Regions from separate parts of the Bradyrhizobium sp. Mp19 genome, predicted to be linked through region 1. Evidence: riboswitches for the same ligand, from Rfam matches in the RefSeq annotation. Region 1 holds a riboswitch; the other holds the start of a gene.
What was found. Region 1 has a riboswitch for cobalamin ahead of QJT82_RS37065 (TonB-dependent receptor). Riboswitches for the same ligand answer to the same signal wherever they lie in the genome.
Positions count from the first base shown of each region.

Region 2: it holds a riboswitch for cobalamin, as region 1 does, so the genes downstream of both, QJT82_RS30460 (TonB-dependent receptor) here and QJT82_RS37065 (TonB-dependent receptor) in region 1, are expected to answer to the same signal.

Region 1 is NZ_JASAUT010000057.1:30,920-36,458, reverse strand. It holds gene QJT82_RS37075 (ABC transporter substrate-binding protein) at 1-701, opposite strand, end outside; gene QJT82_RS37070 (hypothetical protein) at 911-1,084, opposite strand; gene QJT82_RS37065 (TonB-dependent receptor) at 1,197-3,464, opposite strand; cobalamin riboswitch at 3,573-3,771, opposite strand; gene QJT82_RS37060 (iron ABC transporter permease) at 3,884-4,927, shown strand; gene QJT82_RS37055 (ABC transporter ATP-binding protein) at 4,924-5,539, shown strand, end outside.
Region 2 is NZ_JASAUT010000035.1:76,536-82,074, reverse strand. It holds gene QJT82_RS30470 (amidohydrolase family protein) at 1-469, shown strand, start outside; gene QJT82_RS30465 (GTP-binding protein) at 417-1,394, shown strand; cobalamin riboswitch at 1,685-1,881, shown strand; gene QJT82_RS30460 (TonB-dependent receptor) at 1,987-4,269, shown strand; gene QJT82_RS30455 (peptidase) at 4,272-5,539, shown strand, end outside.

The DNA of each region.
Region 1 (5,539 bases):
AAGGGCACCGGCACTTCCAGGACCAGCAGCGCCTCCGCGCGTTCCTTTGCCATCCCGGCAATTGCGGCCTCCAGATCGTCCGCACTCTTGACCTTCACGATTTGCGGCTCCAACCCCAAGGCCTTGGCTGCGGCCTCGTTGGCACGGTCAATCGGAGCGAGCCCGCGTTCATCGGCGCCGGGGATCGTTTGATCGCTGAGAATCGCAACGCGCGTGATTCCGGGCAATGCCTCCTTCAGAATTTTGAATTGCTTGCTGGCCTGCTGCGGATCGAGGTTGGTGAGGCCCGTGATGTTGCCTCCCGGTTTTTCCATCGAGGCGACAAGCTTCAATGCAACCGGGTCGGTCACGATTGCAAAGATCACCGGAATCGTCGACGTCGCCTTCTGCGACGCCACCGACGCCGGGCCGCCGAGTGCAAGGATGACATCCACGTTCGCACCGACCAGCTCCGAGGCGAGGCCCGGAAGGCGCTCGAGCTTCGACTCGGCAAATCGCGGTTCGATGACGATGTCGGGGCCTTCGAGATAGCCGCGGTCGGCGAAGTCGCTCAGAAGGTTTTTCTTGATGGAGTCGAAGAGCGGCGACGGGCTGCCGTTGAGAAGGATTCCTACTTTCCTGGGGGCTTGTTGCGCATTGGACGGTTCGCACGTCGACGCGATCATGCAGAAGACCGTGAGCACTGCCTTCGCAAACCTCATGGCACCGCCCCCCGGGCAAGGACCCAGCGTCCATGCGGAGCCTAGCACGGCAACCAATCCGGAAGGGGGGCCAGCCCATGACCCCGCTGCGACCTAATGTCTGCTTGGCGACGATGAACCGGGCTCGGTAGCTCGCAAGCTACGAGGCCGCCGCCCGCGACCCGGCGCGCAACTGCGCCCGGGACATTTGGATGGACATCTGCCGCGCCTCACAATGGCTCGTCATCATTGCCGTAGCGGTCGAGCTTCGGCGTGGCGATGTCGCCGTCCTCGTAATAGTCATCGTCCTGCAGCGCTGCGGGCGGCGGAGGCTTCTTCGACTTGTCGTCGGTCTTGTCTTTGGTCTTGGCGCCGTCCTTGCTCGTCTTTCCGGCCTTGGCCATGCGTTTCCCCTGCACGGGTCAAATCAGCTGCCGGAATTCTACTCCAGTTTGCGGACGCTTGTAACGTGATGAGAGGGTACGGCGGGGTCACACCTCGCCCCACCGGATAGCTCTAAAACGTCGCGCCGGCCTTTACCATGTAGGTGCGGCCGGGCAGCGGATAGGCCGAGAAGCGGCCCTCCGTGAACGTGCTCGCGATGGCGTAGTCGTAATAGAGCGCGTTGAACAGGTTGTTCACGCTCAGCGACCAGAAGAAGCGGTCATACTGCCCGCTCAGCTTGATGTCGGCGGTGGCGTTGCCGGGAATCCGGCTCTGGGTGTTGGCCTGGTCGTTGTCCATGATGCGCGAGCTCCAGGCCCGCACCGTGGCGTCGAACACCAGATAGTTCTGCCAGATATTCCAGGTGACGCCGAGATTGCCGGTGTAGCGCGACACCAGCGGCACGTCGTTGCCGGCCCAGATGCCTTCGCGGAACACCGCGCGGGTGATCGCCATGCCGCCGCGCAGGGTGACGCTGTCGCTGACCTTGAGCGCCGCGCTGGTCTCCGAGCCGTAGCGGCGGGTGGGGTCGAGGTTGGTGTTGAAGAACAGCACCGGGTTGAAATGGATCTCGTTGTCGAGATCCATCAGATAGACGCTGGTCTGGACCTGGAAGCGGTTGGTCCTGACGCGAAAGCCGCCCTCGACATCCTGCGAGGTCTGGGTCTTGAGCTGGAAGGTCTGCGGGATCGGGGCGAAGGTCAGCGGGTCGAATGACGGACCCGACGCGACGCGTTCGTCGACATCAGGCGTGCGGAATGCGCGTGCCGCGCGGCCGAACACCGAGAAGGTGTCGGTCAGGCGATGCTCGACGCCGACATGCAGCGCGTATTGCGTCTCGTTGCTGTCGAGCGGTGCCGCCTGCGCGTCGAACGCGAACGGCGCGTTCGGGTCGTAGCGATCGCGCGCCGAGACGCTGGTGTTTTGTACACGCACGCCGTAGGAGAAGTCGGTCGTCGGCAGCACGCCGATCGTGTGCTGCCAGTAGCCGGCCACGGACTGCTGCTCGATATTGTAGATGTGGAACGGGTCGACGCCCTGATAGGCGCCGCGCGCCTCGCGGAAGGTCGAATCGTAATAGTCGATGCCGGTCAGGATCGTCGACTGCATCCCCAGCATCACATTCTTGACGCTGAGCCGCGGCGTGAGCGACCAGGTCTGCAGCGCAGCGTCATTGTATGTCGAAGCGAAGCTGATGGTCGGCACCTTGCCGAAGAAGCCGCTCTGCGTCTCGCGCTGCCGCCAGCCGCCGTCGACGATCAGGTCGACGCCGTTGATCAGCGTCTTGGTGAAGCCGGTGGTGACGCTGGCGGTTTGCTGGTTGGCATAGTCGAAGGGCGTCGCGGCGCCGCGGCGATCGGTGAGCAGCTCGTTGACGCCGATCGACGGATCGACCAGCCGTCCGCCGGGCAGGCCGAGCCTCTGGTCGCTGCCGGTGACGGTGAGGAAGGCGGTGAGATCAGGCGTGGTGTAGTTGATGTTGCCGACCGCGTTGCGCTGGTCGAGCGCATTGTTGACGCGGTAGCCGTCGGACTTGATGCCGTTGCCGTAGAACGAGGTGGACCACGGTCCGGAATTGAGCGCCGCGGAGACCGCGGCCATGCGGGTGTTGAACGAGCCAATTCCGGCCTCGGCCCGCATCGTCGTCGGCGGGCCACCGACGCCGGTCTTGGTGATGATGTTGACCACGCCGCCCACGGCGTTGTCGCCGTAGAGCACGGCGCCGCTGTTGCCGCGCGTGATCTCGATGCGCTCGATGGAATCGAGCGGGATCGTGGTGAGGTCGAAGCCGGCCTTGTCGACGTCGTTAAGGCGGCGGCCGTTGAGCAGGAACAGCGTGTTGTCGGTCGCGAATGCGCCGAAACCGCGCAGGTCGACCGAGGTCTTGGCGCCGTTCGGCCCGCCATAGGGCGTTTGCAGCTGCACGCCCGGCACCTGCGCGAGGATCTCCGGCAACGACTGCACCGGCGAATGCGCGATGTCGTCGGCGGTGATCACGGCCGAGGAGGCGCCGACAATGCCGGCGAACTGGCGGCCGCCGCCGGTGCCACCCGTTCCGGTGGCCACGCCGGTCGCTGTCGTGCCAGATCCGCTGCCGCTGCCCGCATTGTTACTCTGCGTGGTGCCCGGCGCCGGGCGGCGCGGCGCCGGCGCTTCGTCGGCGGCCGGCCTGGCGCGCGTGACGTTCTGGTCGCCCGGCTTGGTGACTTCGATCGCCGGCAGCTGATCGGGAGCGGGCGCCTGCTGCGCCCGCGCGGCGGGGACAAGGATTGCCGGCGCGATCATCGTCGACGCGAGCAGAAGCGCGCGGTGTCGCCGATCGAGAGAGAAGGAGAACATAAGCGAGGCCTCGGCAACGTCAGTGGCACGTCACCGCGAACCAGTCTCACCATCGTGCTCACGGCATCAGGTGAAGCTCATGCCTGTACTCCCCGACCGGCATCCTCGCGTGTGACCACGGCTGACGGCAGGTCTCCTGGCTCGCGGGTCGTTACCCTTCGTCGCCTTCCCAGGACCGAGATTCCCAGTGGCCTGTGACGAAGGATTCACCGCATACAGTTGCGGGGGCAGCCGCGGCGTTGGGGAAGTTTCCCCGTACCGCATTCCCTTTTCATCTCATGAAAGAACCGTCATGTTCATCTAGGGTTCGGCCGGGCAGCAAAGTCAATCCGGCCGAAGTCGGGCGGCGGCCGGGCGGCCACGGTTTTTGTCGAGTGTCGCTTGTCTGCCACGGCGATCGCTGTAAGAGCATGGATTCAATGAGCGTGCAGGATTTTGCCTTGGCGGCCGAGGTCGCGGCGCGACGCCGGTGGGGCGCCACCGCGGCGCTGCTCGCGCTCGTGGTCCTGCTGCTGCTGATCTCGCTCGGCATCGGGCCGGTGCGGCTGTCGCCGCTTGCGGTGATCGAGGCGCTGTTCGGCGGCGGCAGCGATGTGGCGCAGGTGATCGTGCGCGAGATCCGCCTGCCGCGCACCATCCTGGCATTCGCGATCGGCGCTATTCTCGGGCTGTCCGGTGCGGCGCTGCAAGGGCTGCTGCGTAATCCGCTGGCCTCGCCGTCGCTGTTCGGCGCGCCGCAATCGGCGGCCTTCGGCGCGGTGCTGGTGATCGCGCTGGGCCTCGCCGATGTGCGCTCCTATGCGCTGCCGGTGGTGGCGATCATCGCCGCCTTCGGCTCGGTGTTCGCGCTGCTTGCGATCGCCGGCCGCAATGCCGGGCTCTTGATCCTGATCCTCGCCGGGCTTGCGATCTCGAGCTTTGCGGGGGCGGCGACGGCGCTGGTGATGAATCTCTCGAGCAATCCGTTCGTGGTGTTGGAGATCGCGTTCTGGCTGCTCGGCTCGCTGGAGGACCGCAGCTTCCAGCACGTGGCGCTGGCACTGCCCTTCATCGTCGCGGGCGCCGCCATCCTGCTCAGCCAGGCGAACGCCTTCCGCGCGCTGACGCTTGGCGAGGAGGCGGCGCAGAGCCTCGGCGTCGATGTCGGGCGGTTGCGGCTACTCGTCATCACGGGCGTGGCGCTCGGCGTCGGCGGCGCGGTCGCGGTCACCGGCACGATCGGTTTCATCGGCCTCGTCGCGCCGCATCTGATGCGTCCGCTGATCGGTCACGATCCGGCGCGGCTCTTGGTGCCGAGCGCGCTCACCGGCTCGGCGCTGCTGCTCGCGGCCGATATCGCGGCGCGTATCATCCCCTCGACCTCGGACATCAAGGTCGGCGTGCTGACCTCGATCATCGGCGTGCCGTTCTTCCTTTACCTCATCATGCGCGAACGCCGCGCGCTCGGCGGAGGTGTGGCATGACGCTGCTCTCCTCCGCCGCTCTCAATGCCTCGCTCGGCAGCCGCAAGGTGCTGCACGATATCTCGCTGTCGCTGCCATCGGGCCATCTGGTCGCGCTGGTCGGGCCGAACGGCGCCGGCAAGACCACGCTGCTGCGTGCACTGGCCGGGCTGATTCCCTCCGACGGCGAGATCCGGATCGGCGGCGATCCGCTGGCGTCGCTGCCGCTGCGCGAGCGTGCGAAGCGCTTTGCCTATCTGCCGCAGGGGCACATGGTGCACTGGCCGCTGCCGGCGCGCGACATTGTCGCGCTCGGCCGCTATCCGCACGGCGCGACCGATCCGGCGCGGCTGTCGCCGACGGATATGGAGGCGGTGCTGCGGGCGATGCAGGCGGTCGACGTAACTGAATTCAGCGATCGCCGCGTCACCGAACTCTCCGGCGGCGAGCGCAGCCGCGTCGCGCTGGCCCGGGTGCTCGCGGTGGAGGCGCCGGTGATCCTCGCCGACGAGCCGACCGCCTCGCTCGATCCGCGCCATCAGATCGACGTGATGCAGAAGCTGCGCAACGTCGCCGACACCGGCGTGCTGGTGATCGTGGTGACGCACGATCTCGGGCTCGCGGCGCGCTTTG
Region 2 (5,539 bases), on a different contig from region 1:
CATGGCGGTGCTGTATCCGGGCGGCGCGATCGCCTCCGACGCGATGCCGTGGACGCTGTCGGACGGCCGCCCCTATAGCGGCGACGCCTGGCCACTGCCCGACGATGCCACCTCGCATCCGCGTTCGGCGGGCTGCTTCACCCGCTTCATCCGCGAATGGGTGCGCGAGCGCAAGAAGGTGTCGCTGCTCGAGGGCATCCGCAAATGTGCGCTGATCCCGGCCGAGATCCTGTCGGCGAGCACGCCGGCGATGCGGGCCAAGGGCCGGCTGCAGGTCGGCGCCGACGCCGATGTCGTGGTGTTCGACTTCGAGACGCTGAGCGATCGCGCGACCTTCTCCGCGATGAATCGTCCGGCGGAGGGCGTGCGGCATCTCGTGGTCAGCGGCCAGCCGCTGATCAGCGATGGTGTGCTCGATGTCGCGGCGCGTCCCGGCCGGCCAGTGCGCCGGCCCGTCACCGGAGGCTGAGGTGCCGGTCCCGATCCTGCTGGTCGCGGGCTTCCTCGGGGCGGGCAAGACCACGATCGTCAACCATCTGCTGGCGCATGCGCAAGGGCGGCGCATCGCCGCCGTGGTCAACGATTTCGGGGCGATCAATATCGACGCGGAGCTGATCGCGGGCGCCAGCGACGGCGTGGTCAACCTGAGCAATGGCTGCATCTGCTGCACGCTGGAGGGCGACCTGCTGCGCACGCTCGCCACGCTGCTGCGGCGTGATCCGCGTCCCGAATTCATCGTGATCGAGACCAGCGGGATCGCCGATCCCGCCGACATCGTGCGCAACCTGATGGATCCCGTGATCTGGAAGGAGGCGCCGCTCGAGACCGTGCTGTGCGTGGTCGACGCGACGCAGCCTGCGGCGATGCTGAACGACGCGCTGCTGCGCTCGCAGCTGCGGGCGGCGGATGTGGTGGCGCTGAGCAAGGTCGATCTGACTGACGCCGCTGCGTGCGCCGCGATCCGCGACGCCGTGCGCGCGGCGCGTCCGGCAGCCGTGGTGGTCGATGCGTTGCATGGCGAGGTGCCGGCCGCGCTGCTGTTTCCGGCGGATCTCGATCATGTGTCGGCGCCGCGCGAGACCGCGCCGCGACGGCCGGCGTCCGATCGCTTCGAGACGCTGAGCTGGACCTCGGAGCGGCCCGTCGTGCTGCTGCGCCTGCAGCAGGCGATCGGCAGGCTGGCGCCGAAGCTGGCGCGGGCGAAGGGATTGTTCGAGACGGTGGAACAGCCCGGGCGGCTGACCGTGTTTCAACTCGCCGGCGGCCGCGCGACCTTGGCTGCGGGCGGCGTGCCGTCGCCCGGCGTGCCGCGCACGCGAATCGTGTTCATCGCCGAGATGGGTGTTCTGTCGCGGGCGGAGATTGATGCGATCATGGAAGGCTGCGTCGAGTGACGCAAATGTCCCGTCATCCTGAGAGAATGTGAATGTATTCAGCGTCGTCCTGGCGAAAGCCAGGACCCATTACCCCAACCGCCTATTGTTGTGCGACGCTGGGGCCACTATCGCGCTCTCTATCGAATTCGGTGGTTATGGGTCCTGGCTTTCGCCAGGACGACAGCGCGGGGATGACGGGACAAGAAGTCTCCGCGTCAGCCGCAGATGCCGCTGTGTCATCGCCGCCGCAGCATTTCGCAAAGCATGTGTGGGACGATCGCATCGAATTGACAGCCTTGCCGGCACCACCTATCGTTTTTGCCGACGGTTCCCTTCGGGGATCAAAAGGGAATGCGGTGCGAGGGTAACCCCAATGCCGCAGCTGTCCCCGCAACTGTAAACGGCGAGCCTTTCGTCAATTTGCCACTGGGCTATCAGGCCCGGGAAGGCGTCGACAGGCGATGACCCGTGAGCCAGGAGACCTGCCGTCAGTCGTGGTCACACGCGAGCACATCGGGCGGGGGCGTCCTGGTGGGATCGGAGCACTGCCTTTTGGGCAATGCGCCAGTCCGCGTTCGCGGTGACGTGCCACGTTACCGCGAGTCCTTTCATGTCTCCGTCCTTTCCCGTTGCGCGCAAATGGCGCCTCGGTCTCGTCTGCTCCCTGTCATCGCTGCTGTTGCCGGCCGAAGGCTCGGCACAGACACTTCCACCAACCAGGCTCGATCCGATCGAGGTCGCGCCTTCCGCTGCGGCAAGGCCGAAGCCTGCGGTGCGCAGCCGTGACATGGCCGCCGCGGCGCGGCCACGGCCAAGGCCCGCGACGGCCGCACCAGCCGGCAACACGCCGCGCGCCGCGGCGTCAGGCGCATCGGGGGCGGTATCGCCGACGCTCAATGCCACCACGCAGGGCGGCACCGGCAGCCGGCTCAATCTGACGCCGCTGCAGACGCCGGCCAGCGTCGAGATCATCACGGCGCAGACCATCGCTGAGCGCGGCCAGCATAATGTGGTCGATGCCGTCACCCAGGACGCGGCCGGCTTCATCGCAACGCCGGCGCCCGGCAATGGCGGCCTGTCGTTCAGCACCCGCGGCTTTGCCGGCAGCAACTCGGTGATGACGCTGTACGACGGCACGCGCTTCTATATCGGCTCCGGCACGCTGACGTTTCCCTACGACACCTGGTCGACTCAACGTATCGAAGTGCTGCGCGGCCCGGCCTCGGTGCTTTACGGCGAAGGCGCGATCGGCGGCGTCATCAATGTGATCCCGAAGAAACCGCAGAGCACGCCCTATAACGAGGCCGAGGTCTCGCTCGACAGCAACATGACCCGGCGGCTCTCGGTGGACAGCACCGGTCCGATCAATCCCAATGTGTCGTACCGCGTCAACGCCACCGGCAACATGTCGGACGGCTGGGTCGATCGCGACAAGACCTCGAATGCGGTGGTCTCCGCCGCCGTGCGGGTGCAGGCGTCGGACAATCTCGCCTTCACGCTGTCGGAGGACTACGGCGACCGCAGCCCGTCACGCTATTTCGGCACGCCGCTGATCAACGGCTCGATCCAGGACGCGCTGCGCTTCAAGAACTACAACGCATTGGATAGCGCGATCCGCTATCAGGACAGCTGGACCCGGTTCAAGACCGAGTGGGACGTCGCCGACGGCATCAAGGTCAACAACACGCTGTATTATCTGACCAGCGAGCGGCACTGGCGCGACATCGAGAACTACACCTGGAATCCGAAGACCCAACTGATCGATCGCACGAGCTATATCGAAATCTTCCACGACCAGAAGCAGCTCGGCAACCGGATGGATACGACCTTCAGCGGTCACGTGTTCGGACTTGCGAACCAGTTCGTCGCCGGGTTCGACGTCAACCGGATCGACTTCACCCATACCAACAATTCGCCCTTTGGCGGTGCGTCGTCGGTCAATCCATACGTGTTCGATCCGGGATCGTTCTTCGCGACGACGACGGCGACCACGCCGGGCTTCAACGCGATCGTCGATCAATACGCGCTGTTCGCCGAGGATCGGCTCTCGCTGACCGATCAATTGTCGCTGGTCACCGGGGTCAGGTATGATCGCCCCGAGGTGGAGCGCACCGACTACAAGACGCCGGCAAACAGTTTTGAGACGAAGCTATCGGGGACCAGCTGGCGCGCCGGCCTCGTTTACGAGCCGATCAAGAACCTCGCGTTCTATGGCCAGTACGCGGTCGGCGTCGATCCGGTCAGCAACCTGATCTCGCTGCCCGTCTCGCAAAAAACCTTCCAGCTTGCGACCGGCGAGCAGACCGAGATCGGGGTCAAGCAGGCGTTCTGGGGCGGCCACGGCGAGTGGACGCTGGCTGCCTACGAGATCGTCAAGACCGGGCTCACGATTCCCGATCCCGGCAATCCCACCGGAGGCCTGGCATTGCAGATCGGCCAGCAATCATCGCGCGGGGTCGAAGGATCGATCGGGCTCGCCCTGAGCGACGGCTGGCGGGTCGACGCCAATCTTGCGCTGCTGCGCGCCAGATACGACAACAACAGCCAGGTGGTCGGCGGCAAGATCGTCAGCTTCAACGGCAATGTCCCGGTCAACGTGCCGCAGCAGGTCTCGAACGTCTGGCTGACGTGGGATTTCGCGCCCAACTGGTCGGTCTATGGCGGCGTGCAGATCGTCGGTGCGATGTACTCCGATCTCGCCAACACCCAGTTGCGGCCGGGCTACAATGTGGTCAATGGCGGCATCAGATGGAAGCCGGATGACCGCACCACGGTCGCGTTCCGCCTCTACAATCTGTTCGACAAGGTTTACGCGGTGACCTCGAACGGCACCGGGCAGTGGCTGCTCGGCATGCCGCGCACCGCCGAATTGTCCGTCAACGTGAAGTTTTGACCATGCGCAACGCTCTGATCCGGCGCGGGCGGCGATGGCTCTATGTCGTCCATCGCTGGATCGGCATTGCGACGTGTCTCCTCTTCGCGATGTGGTTCATCTCCGGCCTCGTCATGATGTACGTGGCCTTTCCGCGCCTCACCGACAGCGAGCGCCTCGCCGCGCTTCCTGTCGTCCTCTGGAGCAAGGTGCGGGTCACACCCGATCGCGCGATGGCGATCGCGGGCGTGGAGCGTTATCCGCGTGACCTGCGGCTCGCGATGATGGACGACACGCCCGTCTATCGGGTGACCGGCTGGAAGGGAGGGACGATCACGATTTCGGCGACCGACGGCAGCGAGATCGACCGCATCACGCCGGACCAGGCGCTGGCCATCGCGCGCCATCATCCGCGCGCGGTGCAACCCCAACTGCTCGACACCGTGACGCGCGACCAATGGTCGGTGACCGCGCGCTTCGATCCGTTGCGGCCGCTCTATCTGATCGGCCTCGGCGACGCCGATGGCACCGAACTCTACGTCTCCTCGCGCACCGGCGAGATCGCGCTCGACACCACGCGTCGCGAGCGCATCTGGAACTGGCTTGGTTCGATCCCGCACTGGATCTATCCGACCGTCCTGCGCAAGGACGGCCCGCTGTGGCGAGACGTGGTGCTTTGGATCTCGGGGGTCTGTCTTGTGGTCGCGGTCACCGGCTTCTGGATCGGCATTTTGCGCCTGCGGCTGACGCGCCGCCATGCGAGCGGCGCCGTCTCGCCCTATCGCGGCTGGATGGCCTGGCATCACATCGCCGGCCTGATCGGCGGCATCTGCGTCTTGACCTGGATGTTCAGCGGCTGGCTGTCGCTCAATCCCGGTGGCGCGTTCTCCGCTCGCGGCATCACCCGCGAGATTACGATCGGCTACAGCGGCCACGACACGCCCGACATCGTCGCCGGCTTCCAGTCGTCGCCATCGATGCCGGCGGTGGAGGCGCGCTTCGTCTGGATCGGCGGACACGGGGTGATGTTGCTCGACGACGGTAATGGCGGCCGCAGCATCGCCGATCTTGTGACCGGTGCGCAGATGACCCTCTCGCGCGACGAGATCATCGCTGCCGCTCGACACGCAATGCCCGGCGCTGCGATGACATCAGCGCGGCAGCTCGATGAACCCGACGCCTACTGGTACACGCTGCACCAGGCGCGCGAGCTTCCCGTCTTGCGGATCGGCTTCGACGATCCCGCCCACACCTGGCTGCACGTCTCTCCCGTCACCGGCGAGATCCTCGA